Regions from separate parts of the Kitasatospora sp. NPDC056731 genome, predicted to be linked through region 2. Evidence: riboswitches for the same ligand, from Rfam matches in the RefSeq annotation. Region 2 holds a riboswitch; the other holds the start of a gene.
The links. Region 2 has a riboswitch for thiamine pyrophosphate ahead of AB0R04_RS13430 (cytosine permease). Riboswitches for the same ligand answer to the same signal wherever they lie in the genome.
Positions count from the first base shown of each region.

Region 1 (9,729 bases), on a different contig from region 2:
TCTGACCCGAGGCTCCCCCCGGGGCAGCGCGCGCAGCGCGGCTGGCCCGCCCTGCACTACGGGCCCGTACCCCGCTTCAAGCCGCTGACCTGGGACCTCCAGGTGTTCGGCGCGACCGCCTCGGCGGAGAAGCACAGCTGGGACTTCGAGGCCTTCCACGCCCTGCCGCGCACCACCGTCGTCGCCGACCTGCACTGCGTCACCAAGTTCACGCTGCTCGGCAACGAGTGGTCGGGCGTGCCGGCCGCCGCCCTCCTCGACCTGGAGCCCCCCGCGCCCGGCGTCACCCACGTGATGGTCTGGGCCGAGTACGGCTACAGCGCCAACCTGCGGCTGGCCGACTTCGCCGACCCGCGGACGATCTTCGCCACCCACCGCAACGGCGAGCCGCTGACCGCCGAGCACGGCTTCCCCGTCCGGCTGATCGTCCCCGGGCTGTACGCGTGGAAGGGCCCCAAGTGGGTCCGCGCGGTGGAGTACATGCGGGCCGACCGCCGGGGCTTCTGGGAGGAGCGCGGCTACCACAACCTCGCCGACCCGTGGCGCGAGCAGCGCTACTCCCACCAGGAGGAGCCGGGCGACGGCCCGCTGCGCTGAGGGCGGGCCGGCGTTCGGAGGAATCCCCTCAGAAGCGAGGAATCCCCTTAGAAGAAGGGGAAGTTGACCGTCACCGTGGTGTGCTGCGGGCGCCGCTCGCCGGCCGCCGGGGACTGGCCGGACACCTTGCCGGTGCCGAACAGGTTGACCCCGCTGGTCTGCATCGTGAAGCCGGCCGCCTGGAGCGCCTTCGCCGCGTCGTCCTTGCTCATCCCGGTGACGTCCGGGACGGGCACCATGCCCTTGCTGACCACCAGCGAGACCGCGGTGTTCTCCTGGAGCAACTGCCCGGCCGCCGGCGAACTGCTGATCACCACGCCCTCCGGCACGGTGTCGTCGTACGTCCCGGTCACGCCGCCCCTGGTCAGCTGGGCCGCGGTCAGCGCGTCGGAGGCCTGGTCGGCGGTCTTCCCGGTCAGGTCCGGCACCGCGATCCGCTTGGGGCCCCTGGAGACGGTGACCGTCACGGTGTCGCTCTTGCGGGTCCGCGCGCCCACCCCGGGGTCGGTGGCGATCACCTGCCCGGCCGGGACGCTCTCGCTGAACACTTCGACGAAGCGGCCGTGCATGCCGTCCTTGTCCAGGATCCGCTGGGCCTCGGCCCGGTCCTTGCCGAGCACGCCGGGCACCGGCCCGTACAGCCCCTCGGACAGCCCGTACGTCGCGCCGCCGACCGCCAGCACCAGGGCGGTCAGCGCGGCCGCCCAGATCAGCGGCTTGCGGGGGAGGCGGCGCAGCAGGCCGGGCCGGCGCCCGCGCACCGGGGTCGGCTCGTCGTACGGGCGCGGCTCGACCAACAGCTGGTCCAGCAGCTCCGCCGGCACGTCCAGCACGCTGGTGGGCTCCGGCGCCGCGGCGTCGACGGGCCCCGTCGGCGGCTGGATCACCGAGGTCGGCTCGCTGGTCGGGTAGCGCGGGCTGGGCCGGGTGGAGGCCGGCGGCTCGGCGTCCAGCTCGGCCGGGGTGAGCGTGCGGCGGATCCGCTGGAGGGCGGCGAGCAGTTCGACCGCGTCGTACGGGCGGGCCTCGGCCGTCCGGGCGCAGGCGCCGGCCACTATGGCGTCCAGCCCGGGGCCGACGGCCGGGGCGATCAGCGAGGGGGCGGGGACGTCCTCGTGCAGGTGCTTGTACATGACCTGGACGGGGTTGTCGCCGGTGTGCGGGCGGCGGCCGGTGAGCATCTCGTAGAGCAGGATGCCGGCCGCGTAGACGTCGACCCGCTGGTCGGTGGGGGCGTCCGGGAGGATCTGCTCGGGGGCCAGGTAGGAGACGGTGCCGAGGACCGTGCCGCCGGTCGCGGTGCTGGTCGAGGTGGGCGCGCCGTCGGCGGTGCCGAGGACCCGGACCAGGCCGAAGTCGGCGACCTTGACCAGTCCGTCCTCGGTGATCAGCACGTTCTCGGGCTTGACGTCCCGGTGCACCAGCCCGGCCCGGTGGGCGGCGCCGAGGGCGGCCAGCACCGGCTCCAGCACGTCCAGCGCGGCCCGCACGGACAGTGCGCCGCGGTCGCGCAGCAGGTCCCGCAGGGTGCGGCCGGGCACGTACTCCATGGCGAGGAAGACGTTCGCGCCGTCCGCGCCCTGGTCGAAGACGTTCACCACGTTCGGGTGGGAGAGCCGGGCGACGGCCTTGGCCTCGCGGATGAACCGGGCGGTGAAGCCGTCGTCCCCGGCCAGCGCGGGGTGCATCACCTTGAGGGCGACGACCCGGTCCAGCCGGGTGTCGGTGCCCTTGTAGACGGTGGACATCCCGCCGGTCGCGATGCGCTGCTCGACCCGGTACCGGCCGTCGAGCAGGGTACCGATCAGGGGGTCGTGCAATGCCATGTCCACCCGGAGAGTCTAGGGCCGCAGGCGGCAGCGGGACCCGGAGGACATCGCCTCCGGGCCCGGCTGTGCCCGGTTTGTGACACGGCACACGCGGGCGGGTGCCGGGCGTCCCGGTGTCAGAACGCCGGGTGCTCGCGGGTGTCCAGCTCCGCCCGGCCGGCCATCGCCGAGGAGGCCTCGGCGTGGAACCGGCGCGGGATGCGGCCGGCCCGGTGGGCGAACCGGCCCGCCTCGGCGGCGTGCCGCATCGCCTCGGCCATCAGCACCGGGTCCTGCGCCCTGGTCACCGCGGAGGCGAGCATCACCGCCGCGCAGCCCAGCTCCATCGCCAGCGCGACGTCCGAGGCGGTGCCGGCGCCCGCGTCCAGGATCACCGGGACGCCCGCGCCCTCCACGATCAGCTGGAAGTTGTGCGGGTTGCGGATGCCCAGGCCGGAGCCGATCGGCGAGCCCAGCGGCATGATCGCCGCGCAGCCGACGTCCTCCAGCTTGCGCGCCAGCACCGGATCGTCGTTGGTGTACGGCAGCACCGTGAAGCCGTCGTCGACCAGGGTCTCGGCGGCGTCCAGCAGCTCGATCGGGTCCGGCAGGAGGGTCCGCTCGTCGGCGATCACCTCCAGCTTCACCCAGTCGGTGCCGAGCGCCTCGCGGGCCAGCCGGGCGGTCAGCACGGCCTCCCCGGCGGTGAAGCAGCCCGCCGTGTTGGGCAGCACCCGGATGCCGTTGCGGGTCAGCACGTCCAGGACGGAGCCCTGGGTGCCGGCGTCGACCCGGCGCATCGCCACGGTGGTCAGCTCGGTGCCGGAGGCCAGCAGCGCCCGTTCGAGGATCTCCAGGCTGGGTGCGCCGCCGGTGCCCATGATCAGCCGGGAGCCGAAGGACGCCCCGGCGATGGTCAGCAGGTCGTCGGCCATGTCAGCCTCCCTGGACGGCGGTGAGGATCTCGATCCGGTCGCCCGCCGACAGTTCCGTGGCCGGCCACGAACTGCGCGGCACCACGGCCTCGTTGAGGGCGGCGGCGACGCCGCTGTGGGCGGTGCTGAGGGTGGCCACGACCTCCGCGAGGGTGGTCGTGGTGGACACCCGGCGGGGCTCGCCGTTGACGGTCAGCGCGATCTGGGCCGGTGCGATCTGGGCCGGTGCGATCCGGGCCGGTGCGGTCCGGGCCGGGGTGGTCTGGGCCGGGGTGGTCTGGGCCGGGGTGGTCTGGGCCGGTGTGGTCTGGGGTGGTGCGATCTCGGTCATGCGGAGGCCTTCGTGGTGGAGCGGTCGGGGGAGAACCGGGTGGGTGTGAACGGCTGTGCGAGCTCGGGGAGTTCGCCGGTCGCCAGGTACTCGGCGAGCAGGTCGGCGGTCATCGGGGTGAGCAGCACGCCGTTGCGGTAGTGGCCGGTGGCGGCGACCAGCCCGGGCAGCGCGGTCGGGCCCAGCAGCGGGGCGTTGTCCGGCGAGCCGGGCCGCAGTCCGGCCGAGGTCTCCAGCAGCGGGAGTTCGGTGATGCCCGGCACCAACTCGTGGGCGTCGCGCAGCAGTTCGTACACCCCGCCGGCGGTGACGGTGGTGTCGTAGCCCTGCTCCTCGGTGGTCGCGCCGATCACCAGCTCGCCGTTCTCCCGGGGCACCAGGTACAGGTGCTGTCCGCGCACCACCGCGCGGACGTTGCGGGACAGGAACGGCCGGTACGCCTCGGGGATCCGCAGCCGCAGGATCTGCCCCTTCACCGGGCGGACGGCCGGCAGCACGCCCTCCGGCAGCCCGGGCAGCCGGTGGCTGTGCGGGCCGGCCGCGAGCACCACCTGGTCGGCCCTCGGGGTCTCGCCGGTGCCGAGCCGGGCGCCGACCGCGCGGCCGTCCTCGACCAGCAGTCCGACGGCCTCGGTGCGGTGGACCACGACCCCGGCGAGCTCGCAGGCGGCCACCAGGGCGGTCAGCAGCCGGCGGGGATCCACCTGGTGGTCGTCCGCGACGTGCAGGCCGCCGCGCACGCCGGGGGCGAGCATCGGCTCCAGCCTGCGGGCCTCCCGGCCGGTCAGCCAGGCCGAGTCCAGGCCGAGCCGCTGGTGGAAGGCGTGCAGCTCGCGCAGTTCCTCGCGGTCGTCGGAGTCCAGCGCGACGGCGATCGTGCCGCACCGGCGGTACCCGGTGTCCAGGCCGCCGCTCGCCTCGGTGAGCTCGGCGGCGAAGTCCCCGTACCGCTGGTTGGAGGCCATGCCGAGGCGCAGCAGCGGCTCCTCCCCGTACTGCAGCTCGGTGACCGGGGCGAGCATCCCGGCCGCGACCCCGGCCGCCCCGCCGCCGGGGGCGGGGTCGACCACGACGATGTTCCGCAACCCGCGCTGCGCGGCGCGCCAGGCGACGGCGAGGCCGATGATGCCCCCGCCGATCACCAGCACATCGGCGTGGGTTTCCTCGGGCAAGCGTGACAAGGCTGCTCTTCTCCCTTCGCCGGAATGACCCGGATCAGGTTCGGACGGTCGCGGGCCGTGCCAGCCCGCCTCTCAGCCCGGTACGCCGGGCTCCCGTGATGGTGCCCCCACCATAACGCCGGGGGCGGGCCCGGCCGAAGGCCCGTACGCGGGGTGGACGGGCCGGTGGCCCCGGCAGGGCGCTGAGTACAGTGACGGGCGTGGCAGAGCTGAACGGAACGGATCGGGTGGTCGTCGTCGGGGCCGGGCTGGCCGGGGCGCAGTGCGCCCTGAAGCTGCGGCAGGGCGGCTGGCGGGGGCGGATCACGCTGGTCGGGGAGGAGCCGCACGCGCCGTACGACCGGCCGCCGCTCTCCAAGGACGTGCTGCTCGGCAAGGCCGACGCCACCACCCTGGACATCGACTACCCGCACCTGGGCATCGAGCTGCTCACCGGCCGTCGCGCCATCGGCCTCACCCCCGGCGTGCTGCACACCGACGCCGGTGACCTCCCGTACGACGCCCTGGTGATCGCCACCGGCGCCACCCCGCGCGCCCTGCCCGGCGCCGAGCGCGCGCACCTGCTGCACACCCTGGACGACGCGCTGGCGCTGCGCGCCCTGCTGCGGCCCGGCCTGCGGCTGGTGCTGGTCGGCGCGGGCTGGATCGGCGCCGAGGTGTCGACCGCCGCCCGCGCGGCCGGCTGCGAGGTGACGGTGGTCGAGGCGGGCTCGGCGCCCGTCCCCGGCGCGCTGCCGGCCGAGGTCGGTTCGGCGATGGCCGCCTGGTACGCCGAGGCCGGTGTCGACCTGCGCTGCGGGGTCGGGGTGGCCGCCGTCGAGGAGGGCGCGGTGCTGCTCGCGGACGGCTCGCACCTGCCCGCCGACGAGGTCGTGGTCGGCGTCGGCGCCCGGCCCGCGACGGGCTGGCTGGCCGGTTCCGGCGTCGAGCTGGACGGCACCGGCGCCGTCCTGGTGGACGGGCGGCTGCGCACCGGTCTGCCCGGCGTCTTCGCGGCCGGGGACTGCGTCAGCTACCCGTCCGCCCGCTCCGGCGCCCGGCTGGCCGTCCAGCACTGGGACCACGCGTTGCAGTCCGGCGAGGCCGCGGCGGCCGCCGTCCTCGGCGTGGACGCGCCGCCGTACGACCCGGTGCCGTACTTCTGGTCGGAGCAGTTCGGTCGGATGGTCCAGTACGCCGGGCGGCACGCCGAGGGCGACGAACTGCTGTGGCGCGGCGGCCCGCAGGACGCCTCCTGGACGGTGCTTTGGCTGCGCGACGGGGTGCCGAGCGCGCTGCTGGCCGTCGACCGGCCGCGCGATCTGACCCAGGGCCGCCGGCTGATCGAGCGCGGCACCGCGCTGGACCGGGCCCTCGCGGCGGACCCCTCGGTGCCGCTGAAGTCGGCGGTCGCGGGGTAGCGGCTGGTGCGCGGGGGGCTGTGGAGGTGGCAGTCTGGTGGCGTGAGTGAGATTGAAAGCAAGATTGAAGCCCTGGTTTCCGAGTGGATGTACCTGCCCGACATCTCGGAGCAGTGGGGGGTGCGCGTCACCGAGGTGCGCGACCTGGTCCGCACCGGCGGGCTGATCGCCGTCCGGCGGGGCCCCAACAAGTCGCTGCAGGTCCCTGCGGCGTTCATCGACGGCCAGGGGCTGGTCAAGCACCTGTCCGGCACCCTGACCGTGCTGCGCGACTGCGGGTACAACGACGTGGAGATCCTGGAGTGGCTCTTCACCGAGGACCCGTCGCTGCCCGGCAGCCCGATCCAGGCGCTGCAGGAGAACCGCGGCACCGAGGTCAAGCGGCGTGCCCAGGCGATGCTGATCTGATGGCGGCGGACACGCCGCGCCGGCGGCTGGCCGACGCCCGGCTGTACCTGTGCACCGACGCCCGCCGGGAGCAGGGCGACCTCGCCCAGTTCCTGGACGCGGCGCTGGCGGGCGGGGTGGACATCGTCCAGCTCCGGGACAAGGGCCTGGAGGCCAAGCAGGAACTGGAGGCCCTGGAGGTCTTCGCGGACGCCTGCCGCCGCCACGGCAAGCTGCTGGCCGTCAACGACCGCGCCGACGTCGCGCACGCGGCCCGGCCGGACGTGCTGCACCTCGGGCAGGACGACCTGCCGGTGCCGGCCGCCCGGGCGATCCTCGGCGACGAGGTGCTGATCGGCCGGTCCTGCCACGCCGAGTCCGAGGTGGACGCGGCGGTCGCCGAGCCCGGCGTGGACTACTTCTGCACCGGCCCGGTCTGGCCGACCCCGACCAAGCCGGGCCGCCCGGCGCCGGGCCTCGGCCTGGTCTCGTACGCGGCGAAGCAGAGCACCGACCGGCCGTGGTTCGCCATCGGCGGCATCGACCTCGGCAACCTCGACGAGGTGCTGGCCGCCGGCGCCCGCCGGGTCGTCGTGGTCCGCGCCATCACGGCCGCCGACGACCCGCAGGCCGCCGCCGCCGAGCTCGCCCGGCGGGTGCGCTCGGCCTGACGGCCCCGGGGGCCGTCACCGTTCTCCGTACCTGCGGATCCTCGTGCGTGCGGATCTCAGTACTTGCGGACGGTGGCGGCCTCGGCCAGGGCCAGCAGTACCGTGCGGGCCTGCTCGTCGGCCAGCGGCGCCGCCTCCAGTGCGGCCAGGGACTGCCGCATCAGCTCGTCGATCCGGCGCTCCACCCGCTCGGGCGCGCCGCTGCGGGCCACCAGGTCGCGCAGCCCGGCGACCTCCTCGGGCACCAGGTCCGGCGCGCCGAGCCGCTCGTCCAGGTGCCGGGCGTCGGCGGCCGGCAGGCCCCGCATCGCGTGCGCCACCAGCAGGGTGCGCTTGCCCTCGCGCAGGTCGTCCCCGGCCGGCTTGCCGGTGACCGCCGGGTCGCCGAAGACGCCGAGCAGGTCGTCCCGCAGCTGGAAGGCCTCGCCCAGCGGCAGCCCGAACGCCCCCAGCGCCGCCACCAGCTCCGGGCCGGCCCCGGCCAGCAGCGCGCCGACCTGGAGGGGCCGCTCGATCGTGTACTTCGCCGACTTGTAGTGCAGCACCGTCTGCGCCCGGTCGAGCGCGCCCTCGTCGGCGGAGTCGCCGGCCACCGGCTCCAGGACGTCCAGGTACTGGCCGACCATGACCTCGGTGCGCATCAGGTCGAACACCGGCTTGGCGGCCAGCACGGTGGCCGGCTCCAGACCCGAGCGCAGGAACAGCTCGTCGCACCAGATCAGCAGCAGGTCGCCGAGCAGCACCGCCGCCGAGGCGCCGTACTGCTCGCGGTCGCCGCGCCAGCCGTTCGCCCGGTGCAGCGCCTCGAAGCGGCGGTGGATCGAGGGCAGGCCGCGGCGGGTGTCGCTGCGGTCCATCAGGTCGTCGTGCACCAGGGCGCTCGCCTGGAGCAGTTCCAGCGCGGCCGCCGCGTTCGCGATGCCCTCGCCGCCGGCCGGGCCGCCGGCGCCGCGCCAGCCCCAGTAGCAGAAGGCCGGGCGCAGCCGCTTGCCGCCGTCCAGCAGGAAGTCGCGCAGGGCGTCGGCGGCGGGCACGAGCTGCGGGGAGATCTTGTCCAACAGGGCGGACTGGCCGTCCATGAACGCGGCGAGGGCGGCGTTGACGCGCGCGCGGACGTCCTCCACGTCTATGGGGTTGGCCGGCCGGTTGCTGGACGAGGTCACGATGAGGCTCCGCTGGTTCGCTGGGGTGCAGCAAGCGTAGCGGGGCGACTGGGAACGGATGTGCGAGCCGGCGTGCGGGCCGGCGGGCGGGCCGGCGGGCGCGGGCTTCGAGCGCCGGTCGGAATTCGTCGGACCACGGACGGAGTATCGTCCACCGCTTGTCTCAATCCGTGGTACCGAGTTGTCCGGCCCCTTCGAACGCCCGATAACCTGCCAGCATGGCACTCGGCATCGCTTCCACCAGACCGGACCGCGCACTGACGGTCCGCGAACTCCTGGCAGCCGGAAAGCGGTCCTTCTCCTTCGAGTTCATGCCCCCGCGCACCGAGGTCGGCGAGCAGAGACTCTGGGACGCCATCCGCCGGCTCGAACCGCTGGACCCCAACTTCGTCTGCATGACGTACGGCGCGGGCGGCTCCTCGCGCGAGCGCACCGTCAACATCGTCGGCCGGATCGCCACCGAGACCACGCTGACCCCGGTCGCCCACCTGACCGCCGTCGACCACTCGATCGCCGAGCTGCGCAACATCATCGGCCAGTACGCCGACCAGGGCGTGCGCAACGTCCTCGCCGTCCGGGGGGACCCGCCCGGCGACCCGATGGGCGAATGGGTCAAGCACCCCGACGGCGTCACGTACGCGTACGAGCTGGTCGAGCTGATCAAGGGCATCGGCGACTTCTGCGTCGGCGTCGCCGCCTCGCCGAACATGCACCCGCGCTCCACCGACTGGGACGAGGACATCCGGCACTTCGTCGGCAAGGTCCGGGCGGGCGCCGACTACGCGATCACCCAGATGTTCTTCGAGGTCGACGACTACCTGCGGCTGCGCGACCGGGTCACCGCCGCCGGCTGCGAGACGCCGATCATCCCGGAGATCATGCCGGTCACCAACGCCAAGCAGCTGGAACGCTTCCCCCAGCTGAGCGGCTCCGCCTTCCCCGCCGACCTGGAGGCCCGGCTGCGGGCCGCCGTCGACGACCCGGCGGCGCTGCGCGCGATCGGCATGGAACACGCCACCGCGATGGCCGAACGCCTCCTCGCCGAGGGCGCGCCGGGCCTGCACTTCATCACGCTCAACCACTCCACGGCGACGCTGGAGATCTACCAGAACCTCGGCCTGCACCAGCGCCACGCGTAGGCCCCGTCCGGCGCCCCGTCGGGGCCCTGCTCCGGGCAGATCGGGGCCCGCGAGCCCGGACGTTCACCGGCCCGTCACCGCCCCGACGGTGACGGGCTCGGTCGTGTGCGCCCCGGC
Region 1 covers NZ_JBFBNR010000078.1:4,968-14,696, forward strand. The annotation lists gene AB0R04_RS37810 (molybdopterin-dependent oxidoreductase) at 1-597, shown strand, start outside; gene pknB (Stk1 family PASTA domain-containing Ser/Thr kinase) at 645-2,423, opposite strand; gene AB0R04_RS37820 (thiazole synthase) at 2,543-3,340, opposite strand; gene thiS (sulfur carrier protein ThiS) at 3,342-3,671, opposite strand; gene thiO (glycine oxidase ThiO) at 3,668-4,843, opposite strand; TPP riboswitch at 4,847-4,959, opposite strand; gene AB0R04_RS37835 (FAD-dependent oxidoreductase) at 5,044-6,252, shown strand; gene AB0R04_RS37840 (Rv2175c family DNA-binding protein) at 6,295-6,660, shown strand; gene thiE (thiamine phosphate synthase) at 6,660-7,310, shown strand; gene AB0R04_RS37850 (polyprenyl synthetase family protein) at 7,367-8,473, opposite strand; gene metF (methylenetetrahydrofolate reductase [NAD(P)H]) at 8,692-9,612, shown strand.
Region 1: linked by a shared signal. The riboswitch ahead of thiO (glycine oxidase ThiO) and the one ahead of AB0R04_RS13430 (cytosine permease) in region 2 are both predicted to bind thiamine pyrophosphate.

Region 2 (9,729 bases):
GCCACCACTTCTACACAGGCCATTTGGGGCATGTCCAGATCCAGGACGACGCGGTGGCCTGTTCCACATCCGCGAGACCCGGTCGGGGGGCGCGTACGGCCTGGCCGCGCGCCGGTCCGGTCGGGAGGCATGGAGGGGACCGGGAGCGGGCAGAACGGAGGGGACGGACCCGGCGGCCGTCCGGATCGTATGCCCGCGCCGCCCGGGACCCGGGCTGGCCGGAAGTCTCTCACTCGTACGGTGGAACCAAGCGCGCCCGGGCGGCGTCCATCCGGTCGCATACGGGATTCTCGTTCCAGGGGCTGTTTCAGTGCGCGGCCCTTCTCATGTCGTGCTCCACACCGTGATCCACGTCGTCGCCGCGCCGCCCGCCATGCCGCCCGCCCCCCTTCGCGCCGCCGGGGCCGTGCCACCGCGGGTCCGCGTGACGAGTCCCGGCGGTGCCGACGGGCCGGAGCGAACCGAGCGGTCAGGGAAAGGAACGAGCGCCATGCGTGAGAACCCGAAAGATCCGTGTCCGCCCGCCACTGCCCACCACCCCGTCCAGGACGACGTCGCACGTCAGCGCCCTGCCCGGCTCGCCGCGGCCCTGACGGCCGCCGTCGACCACCGCTGGCCCGTGGTGCCGGGGGCCGTTCTGCGCGGCGGCCAGTGCTCCTGCGGCGACCAGGACTGCACCGTGCCGGGCGCGCACCCGCACGACCCGTCGCTGCTGGCCGCCACCACGGACGCCCGGATGGTGCGCTGGTGGTGGGAGCGGCAGAGCCCGGACGCTCCGGTGCTGGCCGCCACCGGTTCGGTGGTCTCGGCGGTCAGCCTGCCGGCGGCGGCCGGCGCCCGGGCGCTGGTCTACCTGGGCGCGCTGCGGCTGCCGCTCGGTCCGGTGCTGGCGATGCCGGGCCGGTACGCGCTGCTGGTGGCCCCGTACTCGCTGGACGCGCTCGGCGAGATGCTCGCTCAACTCCCTTGGGTGCCAGGCTCGTTGCGCTACCACGGGGTGGACGGCTTCCTGCCGCTGCCGCCCGGCGGGGCGGCCGGCCGGGTGCGCTGGGTGCTGGCCCCGCGCCCGGACGCCGACGGCGGGGTGTGGCTGCCGCAGGTCGGGCCGCTGCTGGGCGAGTTGGTGGAGGCGACGGTCCGGTTGGACAGCGGTCGCTCGGCGTACTGATCCGCCGGTCCGTTCCCGGGCCGCTCGTCGGGGCCCTGCGGAAAACAAAAGATCCGGCCGCTGGCGACGGGGGATGCACCAGCGGCCGGACTCTTTAGACAGTAACAAGGATCCGCGCCCGCGCCAATTTCCAAGAGGCCCTGCCCGCCCGGAAATTGCGGCTCCATGGCGACAATGTGACGCGTATCACCCGGATCCCGGGCGCTTTAGTTCAAGGTGACCTGACGGTTCACCAGGTTCGCGCGGGCGCGCCGCTCCTCGGCGGTCAACGGGGTCTCGTCGGCGAGCACCGAGGCCAGCCGCTCGGCGAACTCGGCGGCCGGCTTCTCGCAGTCGGCGGCGGTCATGGCGAGCGGGAGATCCCAGACCGGGACGGTCAGGCCGTGCGCGCGGAACGAGCCGACCAGGCGGGTGTCCGGGCCGAGCGAGGACTGGTCGGCGGCGCTCAGCCGGGCCAGCGCGTCCAGCAGCCGCTCCTCGGGCACGGTCATCACCCAGCGCAGGTGGTTCTTGTCGGGGGTGCCGCACCAGTAGGCGGCGTCGGCGCTCGCCAGCTTCTCGGTCGGGATGGCCGAGGCGTTGGCGCGCTCCAGGGAGGCGGCGACCTCGCCGGTCGCGGTCTCGGCGTCCTCCAGCCAGAACTCGAAGCCGGTGTGCACGGCGGGCGTGAACGCGGCGTTGACGTCCAGCAGGTCCTGGAGCCGGCGTCCGCCCGCCTCGGTCCGGCGGGACGGCACCGGGTTGCCCGGCTCGGTGGCCAGCGCCAGCTCCAGGGCGTCCGCGAGGTCGCGGCTGAGGTCGCCGGAGGAGGACTGGGTCTGCAGGCCGAGCAGGATGGAGCCGTCCTGGCGGCGCAGCGCCGGCCAGGCCAGCGGCAGCACGGTGGCCAGGGTCACCGACGGGACGTCGCCGGTGGCGCCCTCGGCCACCCCGGCGGCCAGCGTCAGCGGCACCGTGGCGGCGGGCACCAGCTCGCGCAGCGCGACCCAGTCGGCCTCGCCCGACAGGCCCTCGAACGGGCGGTGCACCAGCTCCTGCACCGCGTGCGAGGCCTCCCGGCCGTGACAGGCCTTGTACCGGCGGCCCGAACCGCAGGGGCAGTTCTCGCGGGCCCCCACCACGGGGACCTCGCCCGCGACGGCGGTGGTGGACTGACGCTGCGGCGCCTTCTTGGCGGCCTTCTTGCCCATGGTGCGGCTCTCCCGGGAACGGTGGTCCTTTGCTCCGGGCAGCCTACTGACGTTCCCCCGGCGCGCGGGCACGCGCCGGGCGGACGGGTGGGGGGCGCGCGTCGGTTCAGGCGCTGCGGGCGTCACCACCGGTGCGCCGGGCGTGCCGGGCCCGGGCGGGCAGCGCCGCCCAGACCGTCACCTCGCCGGGCGCGTCGCGCACGCCCCAGTCGCTGGCCAGCTGGCCGACGATGTTCAGGCCGCGACCGCCGCGCGAGGTCAGCGAGGGGCCGGCGGGCAGCGGTCGGGTGGTCGCGCCGCCGTCGGTGACCTCCAGGGTGAGCACGCCGTCGGCGTGCAGCTGCCAGCGGACCAGCACGCCGCCGTCCGTTCCGCTCCCGTGCTCCTCGCGCTCCCGGCCGCCCGTGGCGGGGTGCGTCCCGGAGGGGACGCCGACCAGCAGCTGGTCCACCACCTCGGCCCGGGCACCGCGCCCCAGGGCCCGCAGCGGGCCGAGCGGACGGGCGTACCGACAGGCGTTGCTCAGCAGTTCGGAAAGGATCAATACGGCATCATCAATGACCGGCTCCGGTATCTGCCGGTCGCCGAGATCTCGACGCAGCCGGCGCCGTGCGACCCCGACACTCGCCGGGCCGTGCGGCACTGCCATGGTCGATGAAGTCGGCACTTCACGCGCCACCATCAACGCCACCCCCGGACCTCCTTCAGCGTATGCCGAGGGAGAGATGCCCCTTGGTAATGCGTCGGAAACGACCGCCGGACGATCCCGCGAGGACATTTCAAGCGATTGCGACCGAGGGTGGACCTGAGGTCATTCCGTGCTCACCCTGCGTCGCCCCGGTGCATGAATTCCGGCAATAACGGGCCCGGAAGGTTTGACTGCCGACCAGAACGATCAGGTTGTGTCCGGGCTTTGCGGGTGGATTTGCGGGCGGCCCGCCGCCCGACGGCGGATCACCGCCCGAGCTGCGCCAGGACCTCGGCGGGCCGGTTGGTGATGATCGCGGACACCCCGAGCTCCAGGCACAGTTCCACGTCGGCCGGTTCGTCCACGGTCCACACGTGCACCTCGTGCCCCAGCTCGCGCAGCCGCGTCACCAGCTGCGGGCGGGCCCGCACCAGGTCGATGCCCGGTCCGGCGATCCGCGCCCCGCCCGGCAGCGGGGAGCCCGGGCGCAGCCGGCCGAGCAGCGGCAGGGTCCGTTCGAACAGGAACACCCGTCGGTACTCCGGCGCCGAGGCCGCCACCCGGTCCAGCCCCACCGAGGAGAAGCTCATGATCCGGGCCGCGGGGCGCTCGCCCTCCCGGCTCGCGCCGATCTTGAAGCGTTCGAGCGTCCGCAGCAGCTCGGCCTCCACCCGGCCGCGGTAGCGCACCGGGTGCTTGGTCTCGATCGCCAGGTCCACCGGGCGGCCGCAGTCCACCACCAGCTCCAGCAGCCGCTCCAGCCGCAGCACGCCGCGCAGTTCGGGGTCGGTGCTGGGGCGGCCGGTCTTCCAGGCGCCGAAGTCGTACGCCTCCAGCTCGGCCAGCGTCATCGCCGAGACGGTGCCCTGGCCGTTGGAGACCCGGCCGATCCGGCGGTCGTGCACGCAGACCAGCTCGCCGTCGGCGGTCAGCCGGACGTCGCACTCGACCGCGTCCGCGCCCTCGTCGAGCGCGCGCCGGTACGCCGCCAGGGTGTGCTCGGGCAGGGCGTGCGAGGAACCGCGGTGGGCGATCACCTGGACGGGCGGCGTGGTGCGCGCCGCCGTCGAGGACGGGTCTGTGCTGGTCACGGGCCCCACGATAGGCGGCGGAAGTGACGCGCAGGCGAAGATGGCCCCAATCTGCGGGGCCGTCTTCGGTGCCGGTCGGTCAGCTCCGCGCCGCCCTGCGGGTCAGCGGGGTGAGCGCCCAGGTGACCAGGGCCGGCACCAGGAAGGCGAACAGCGAGGCCGACGTCCACTCCTGCGGGGTGAAGTGCAGGGCGTCCTGGGCGGAGGTCCAGAAGTCCGTCCACCAGCCGGCCACCGCGGTCGGCGCGATGAACTGGTAGACCGCGAAGCCCAGTACCCACGGCAGCAGCATCAGGCGGCGCGAGGGCGCGTCGGCGGAGAGGTTCCAGCCGTACCGGCCGGCGCCGAAGAAGTAGTCCACCGCCAGCACCGCCAGCAGCGGCACGAAGACCGAGCCGATCAGGCCGAGGAAGTTGGTGTAGGTGTCGGTGAACTTGTCGATCTGCAGCGCCAGCACGGTGATCAGCAGGCCGATCCCGCCGGTCAGCACCCGGCGGTCCACCTTCGGCAGCAGGTTCTGCACCGACATCGCGGTCGAGTACACGTTGGCGAAGGACTGGTCCGTCTCGCGCAGCACCAGCACCAGCAGGAACAGCCAGCCGGCCCAGACTCCGAGGAAGGAGTCGAAGATCCTGTTCGGGTCGCCGTCGGACTGCAGCAGGGCCATCAGGCCGAGCACGTAGCACCAGACCTGGGCGATCGTGTAGCCGGAGAAGCTGCCCCAGAACGCCGAGCGCGCGGTGCGCGAGTGCCGGGTGTAGTCGGCGGCCAGCGGGACGAAGGAGATCGACACCGCGATCATCGCGTCGGTGGCGCCCAGGAAGCCGTGCCAGTTGCCGGCGCCCGGGTCGGGCACCCCCTGGCGGCCCAACTGGACGGTGAAGTACACCATCGCGACGGCGACCGCACCGGCCACGAAGCGGCGCAGCACCGCGATCGAGCCCAGCGGCCAGATGGTCAGCGCGGTGGTCAGCGCGCCCGCCAGGAGCACGAACAGCCAGCGGTAGCCGTCGGTGTGGGCGACGGTCTGCGCGCCCACCGCGATCGTCAGCAGCTCGAACACGCCCCAGCCGACGCACTGGACGATGTTCAGCACCGTCGGGACGTACGACAGCCGGGTGCCGAACAGCCCGCGCAGGTTCGCCATCGCGGGCGCACCGGTACGGGCCCCGATCAGCGCGGCCACGCCGAGCATCGCGGTGCCGACCACGGTGCCGGCCACGATCGCGGTCACCGCGGCGGCCAGCGACAGCTCGCTGCCCTTGGCGCCGAGCACGGTCGCGGCGGTGGAGAAGCCGATCAGGCTGACGCCCAGGTTCATCCAGAGCGCGAAGTGGTCCCGGAAGCGCAGCGTGCGCGGCGGCTCGGTGTCCAGTACGAGCGGTGCCTCGGCACGCTCCGGGCGGTCCAGGACGGCGGTCGCCGTGTCGGTGGGGCCCGGGCGACCGCTGTCACCGCCGTGAGCGGTCGGGGACGGTTCGGGGAAACCCTTGGACGCGGGCGCGCCCGAAGAAGAGGATGGCGAAGCAGGCGACATGGCCGATACTCCCTACGCCGGCATTACCCGGACAGGTTCCGGCGGTCTGCGCCCCCTCGACGGTCCGCCCACGATCCCGTGGCGTACGGTCGACCAGCGCACTCTCAGCCTGGTCGGTCCAAGCTCCCGCGTGTCAGTTGTGAGCGACAGGCTAACCGGCCCGGGGGTGAACGCCAAGGCCACGGGGTGTGCGGCCCGCATCGCGGGACGTCCGGCGGAGGTGGGGGAGCCTCCGGTCGTCGGCCTGGTCGCCGGTTCGGCCGTCGAGTTGCTCGTCGGCTCGGTCGTCGGCTTGGTTGTCGGCTCGGTCGTCGGCGCAGGACAGCCTGGTCGGCGGCCCGGCTGTCGGCGGCGGCTAAGGATTCTTATGAGTTATTCAGAGGGGTCCTTACGGCAATCGAATCGGCAGTACGAAAAACTATGGTCCTTGGTTCTGTCAGCTATGGAGGTCGTTCGTGAGCACCGAGCGCGAGGTTGGGCCCACCGGGCCGCAGGGGGAGCAGCCCTCGGGCGGCCAGGCGGCGGCTGTTCCCGCTTCCGACGGCCACGCCTCGGGCGGGCACCAGCCGACACTGGCCTTCGGCCGGGTCCCCGAGCCCGCGGCCGCGCCGGCCGCCGAGGCCGCACCGGCTGAGGCCGCGCCGACGGAGGGCGTTGCGGCCGATGGTGTTCCGGCCGAGGGGGGGTACCAGCCCACCGTGGCCTTCACCAAGGTCCCCGCGCCGGAGGCGGCTCCGCAGGCCCCGGCCGCGCCGGTCGCCGACGCGCCGGCCGCCCCGGTCGACGCCGCCACCGGCTACATCGACGCGCCGCCGCCGGTCCTGCCGCCCGCCCCGCCGGTCCCGGCCGTGCCGGCGGCACCCGTCGCACCTGTCGCACCCGTCGCCGAGAGCCCGGCCCTGCCGCCGGGTGCCAACCCGTACGCCACCCCGGCCCACGGCGTCCCCGCCGCCGGCCCGCACGACCCGTACGGCACCCCGGCCGCCCCCGGTGCGCCCGCCGCGCACCCCGCGCCCGGCCACCACCCGTTCGGCGCCGGCCAGCCGCTCGGCGGCTGGGGCGCCGCCCACGACGCCGGCGGCGGCGCGGGCTACCCGGGCGGCCCGGCCGGACCGCTCGGCTACCCGGCCGACTACCCCGGCGGCCCCGGCGGCCCGCGCAAGAAGCGCGGCGGCCTGGTCGCCCTGATCGCCGCCGTCGCGCTGGTCGCCGGCGTGGCCGGCGGCGTGCTCGGCGTGACCGTCGCGGACCGCAACGACCGCACCAACAGCGCCGACGACCACCGCAGCACCACCGTCCAGGCCAGCAACACCCAGAAGAACGAGCCCGCCCCCGGCTCGATCGCCGGCATCGCGCAGAAGGCGCTGCCCAGCGTCGTCACCATCAAGGCGCAGGGCAACGGCGAGTCGGGCACCGGCACCGGCTTCGTCTTCGACACCGAGGGCCACATCCTCACCAACAACCACGTGGTCGCGCCGACCCTCAACGGCGGCAAACTGACCGTCAAGTTCGCCGACGGCACGTCCTACAACGCGTCCGTGCTGGGCCACGCCGAGGGCTACGACGTCGCCGTGATCAAGATCGACAACCCGCCGAAGAGCAAGCTGGCCCCGCTTCCGCTGGCCGACTCCGACAAGGTCAACGTCGGCGACGCCACCGTCGCGATCGGTGCGCCGTACGGCCTGGAGTCCACCGTCACCAGCGGCATCGTCAGCGCCAAGGACCGCCCGGTCGCCTCCGGCGACGAGACCGGCGGCCAGTCCTCCTACATGAACGCCCTGCAGACCGACGCCTCGATCAACCCCGGCAACTCCGGCGGCCCGCTGCTCGACTCCAGCGGCTCGGTGATCGGCATCAACTCGGCGATCCAGTCCAACGCCTCCGCCAACGGCCGGGCCGGCAGCATCGGCCTCGGCTTCGCCATCCCGATCAACCAGGCCAAGTGGGTCGCCGACACCCTGATCAAGACCGGCAAGCCGGTCTACGCCAAGCTCGACGTGCTGCGCAACGACGACTACAAGGGCGACGGCGCGCAGATCCAGACCCGCGACATCCAGGGCCAGCCGGCCGTCACCCCCGGCGGCGCCGCCGACAAGGCCGGTCTCAAGCCGGGCGACGTCATCACCAAGCTCGGCGGAGTCCCGATCGACAACGGCCCCGCCCTGGTCAGCCGGATCTGGACGCACAAGCCCGGCGAGACCGTCGACGTCGAGTACACCCGCAACGGCCAGCAGTTCAACACCAAGGTCACCCTCGGCCAGCGGGACGGCGACAGCTGACCCCCACCCGCACGAAACGGTGTGCACCGAACCCCGCCGGACCCGTTAGGCTGACCTCCGCCTGGAGAGCTGCCCGAGCGGCCTAAGGGAACAGTCTTGAAAACTGTCGTGCGGTGACCCCGTACCGTGGGTTCGAATCCCACGCTCTCCGCTGGTTGGAGAACCACCTGCTCAGGGCGGGTGCCGAGATCACTCGGCACCCGCCTTTCGCGTTTGCGGCCGGCGGAGGTTGACCCTGACACGGTGGCAGGGGGTGGAGTGGGGGCACCATGTTGAACATCGGAGACTTCGCCAGCCACGGCCGGGTGTCGGTGCGGATGCTGCGCCACTACGACGCGATCGGGCTGCTGCGGCCCGCCAGGGTGGACCCGGTCAGCGGGTACCGGTCCTACGAGGCGTCCCAACTCGCCCGGCTCAACCGGGTGATCGCGCTCAAGGAGCTCGGCTTCACGCTGCAGCAGGTGCGGGCCGTCCTGGACGAGCAGGTGGACGCGGCCGAACTGCGCGGGATGCTGCGGCTGCGCCGGGCCCAACTCGCCGAGGCGATCGCCGCGGACGAGCAGCGGCTGACCAGGGTGGAGGCGAGGCTCCGGACGATCGAGAGCGAGGGGAGCATGTCCGCACACGACGTCGTGCTGAAGCGGGTGCCGTCCGTCCGGGTGGCCGAACTGACCGCGGTGGCCGCGAGTTACGAGCCGGAGGACATCGGACCGGTGATCGGCCCGCTGTTCGCGGAGCTGTGCCGGCGGCTGGCCGAGGCCGGGATCGCCGAGGCGGGCCCGTCCGTCGCCCGGTACGAGGACGTGCCGCAGGGCGAGGGCACGGTGCTGATCCGGGTGGCCGTCCCGGTCGGGCCGGCGGTGGAGCCGGGCCGGTACGGCTTCGCGGTCCTCGACCTGCCGCCGATCGAGGAGGCGGCGACGGTCGTGCACCGCGGCTCGATGGACGAGGCGATGGGGAGCTTCCAGGAGCTGGCCCGCTTCATCGACGCGAACGGCTACCGCTCGGCCGGCTACGCCCGGGAGCTCTACCTGGAGTGCCCGGACGACCCGGCGCGGTGGGTCACGGAGTTCCAGGAGCCGGTGGTCCGCCGGTAGGCCCGGTCCGGCCGAGGTCCGCGCCCCGCAGATCCCGCCGGGGGCCCACTTGCCGGGCCTCCGGCGGGCGGGCAGAGTGCGGTGGAGGCGGCGGGCGGTGAGTGGAGGCGGCGATGGGTGACCTGACGGACCGACTGGCGCAGGGCCTTCCGGCCGGGGCGGTGGTGGTGGATCCGGACGTGACCGCCGCCTACCGCCATGACATGGCCGGCTTCTGCGCCGCCGGTGCGCCCGCCGTGGTGGTGTTCCCGGAGACGGTCGAGCAGGTGCAGCACGTGCTGCGCACCGCCACCGCGCTGCGGGTGCCGGTGGTGCCGCAGGGGGCGCGGACCGGGCTGTCGGGGGCGGCGAACGCCGTGGACGGCTGCATCGTGCTGTCGATGGTGAAGTTGAACCGGATTCTGGAGCTCGACCCGGTGAACCGGATCGCGGTGGTCGAACCCGGCGTGGTGAACGCCGAACTGTCGCGAGCAGCCGAGGAGTTGGGGCTTTCGTACCCGCCGGACCCGTCCAGCTGGGAGTCCTGCACGATCGGCGGCAACATCGGCACCGGCGCGGGCGGGCTCTGCTGCGTGAAGTACGGCGTCACCAGCGAGTACGTGCTCGGCCTGGACGTGGTGCTGGCGGACGGGCGGCTGCTGTCCACCGGGCGCCGGACGGCCAAGGGCGTGGCCGGGTA
Region 2 covers NZ_JBFBNR010000010.1:232,747-242,475, reverse strand. The annotation lists gene AB0R04_RS13450 (bifunctional DNA primase/polymerase) at 491-1,168, shown strand; gene AB0R04_RS13445 (DUF5926 family protein) at 1,375-2,358, opposite strand; gene AB0R04_RS13440 (ATP-binding protein) at 2,465-3,007, opposite strand; gene AB0R04_RS13435 (glycerophosphodiester phosphodiesterase family protein) at 3,313-4,137, opposite strand; gene AB0R04_RS13430 (cytosine permease) at 4,217-5,674, opposite strand; TPP riboswitch at 5,667-5,814, opposite strand; gene AB0R04_RS13425 (trypsin-like peptidase domain-containing protein) at 6,130-7,953, shown strand; tRNA gene AB0R04_RS13420 (tRNA-Ser) at 8,017-8,104, shown strand; gene AB0R04_RS13415 (MerR family transcriptional regulator) at 8,223-9,050, shown strand; gene AB0R04_RS13410 (FAD-linked oxidase C-terminal domain-containing protein) at 9,164-9,729, shown strand, end outside.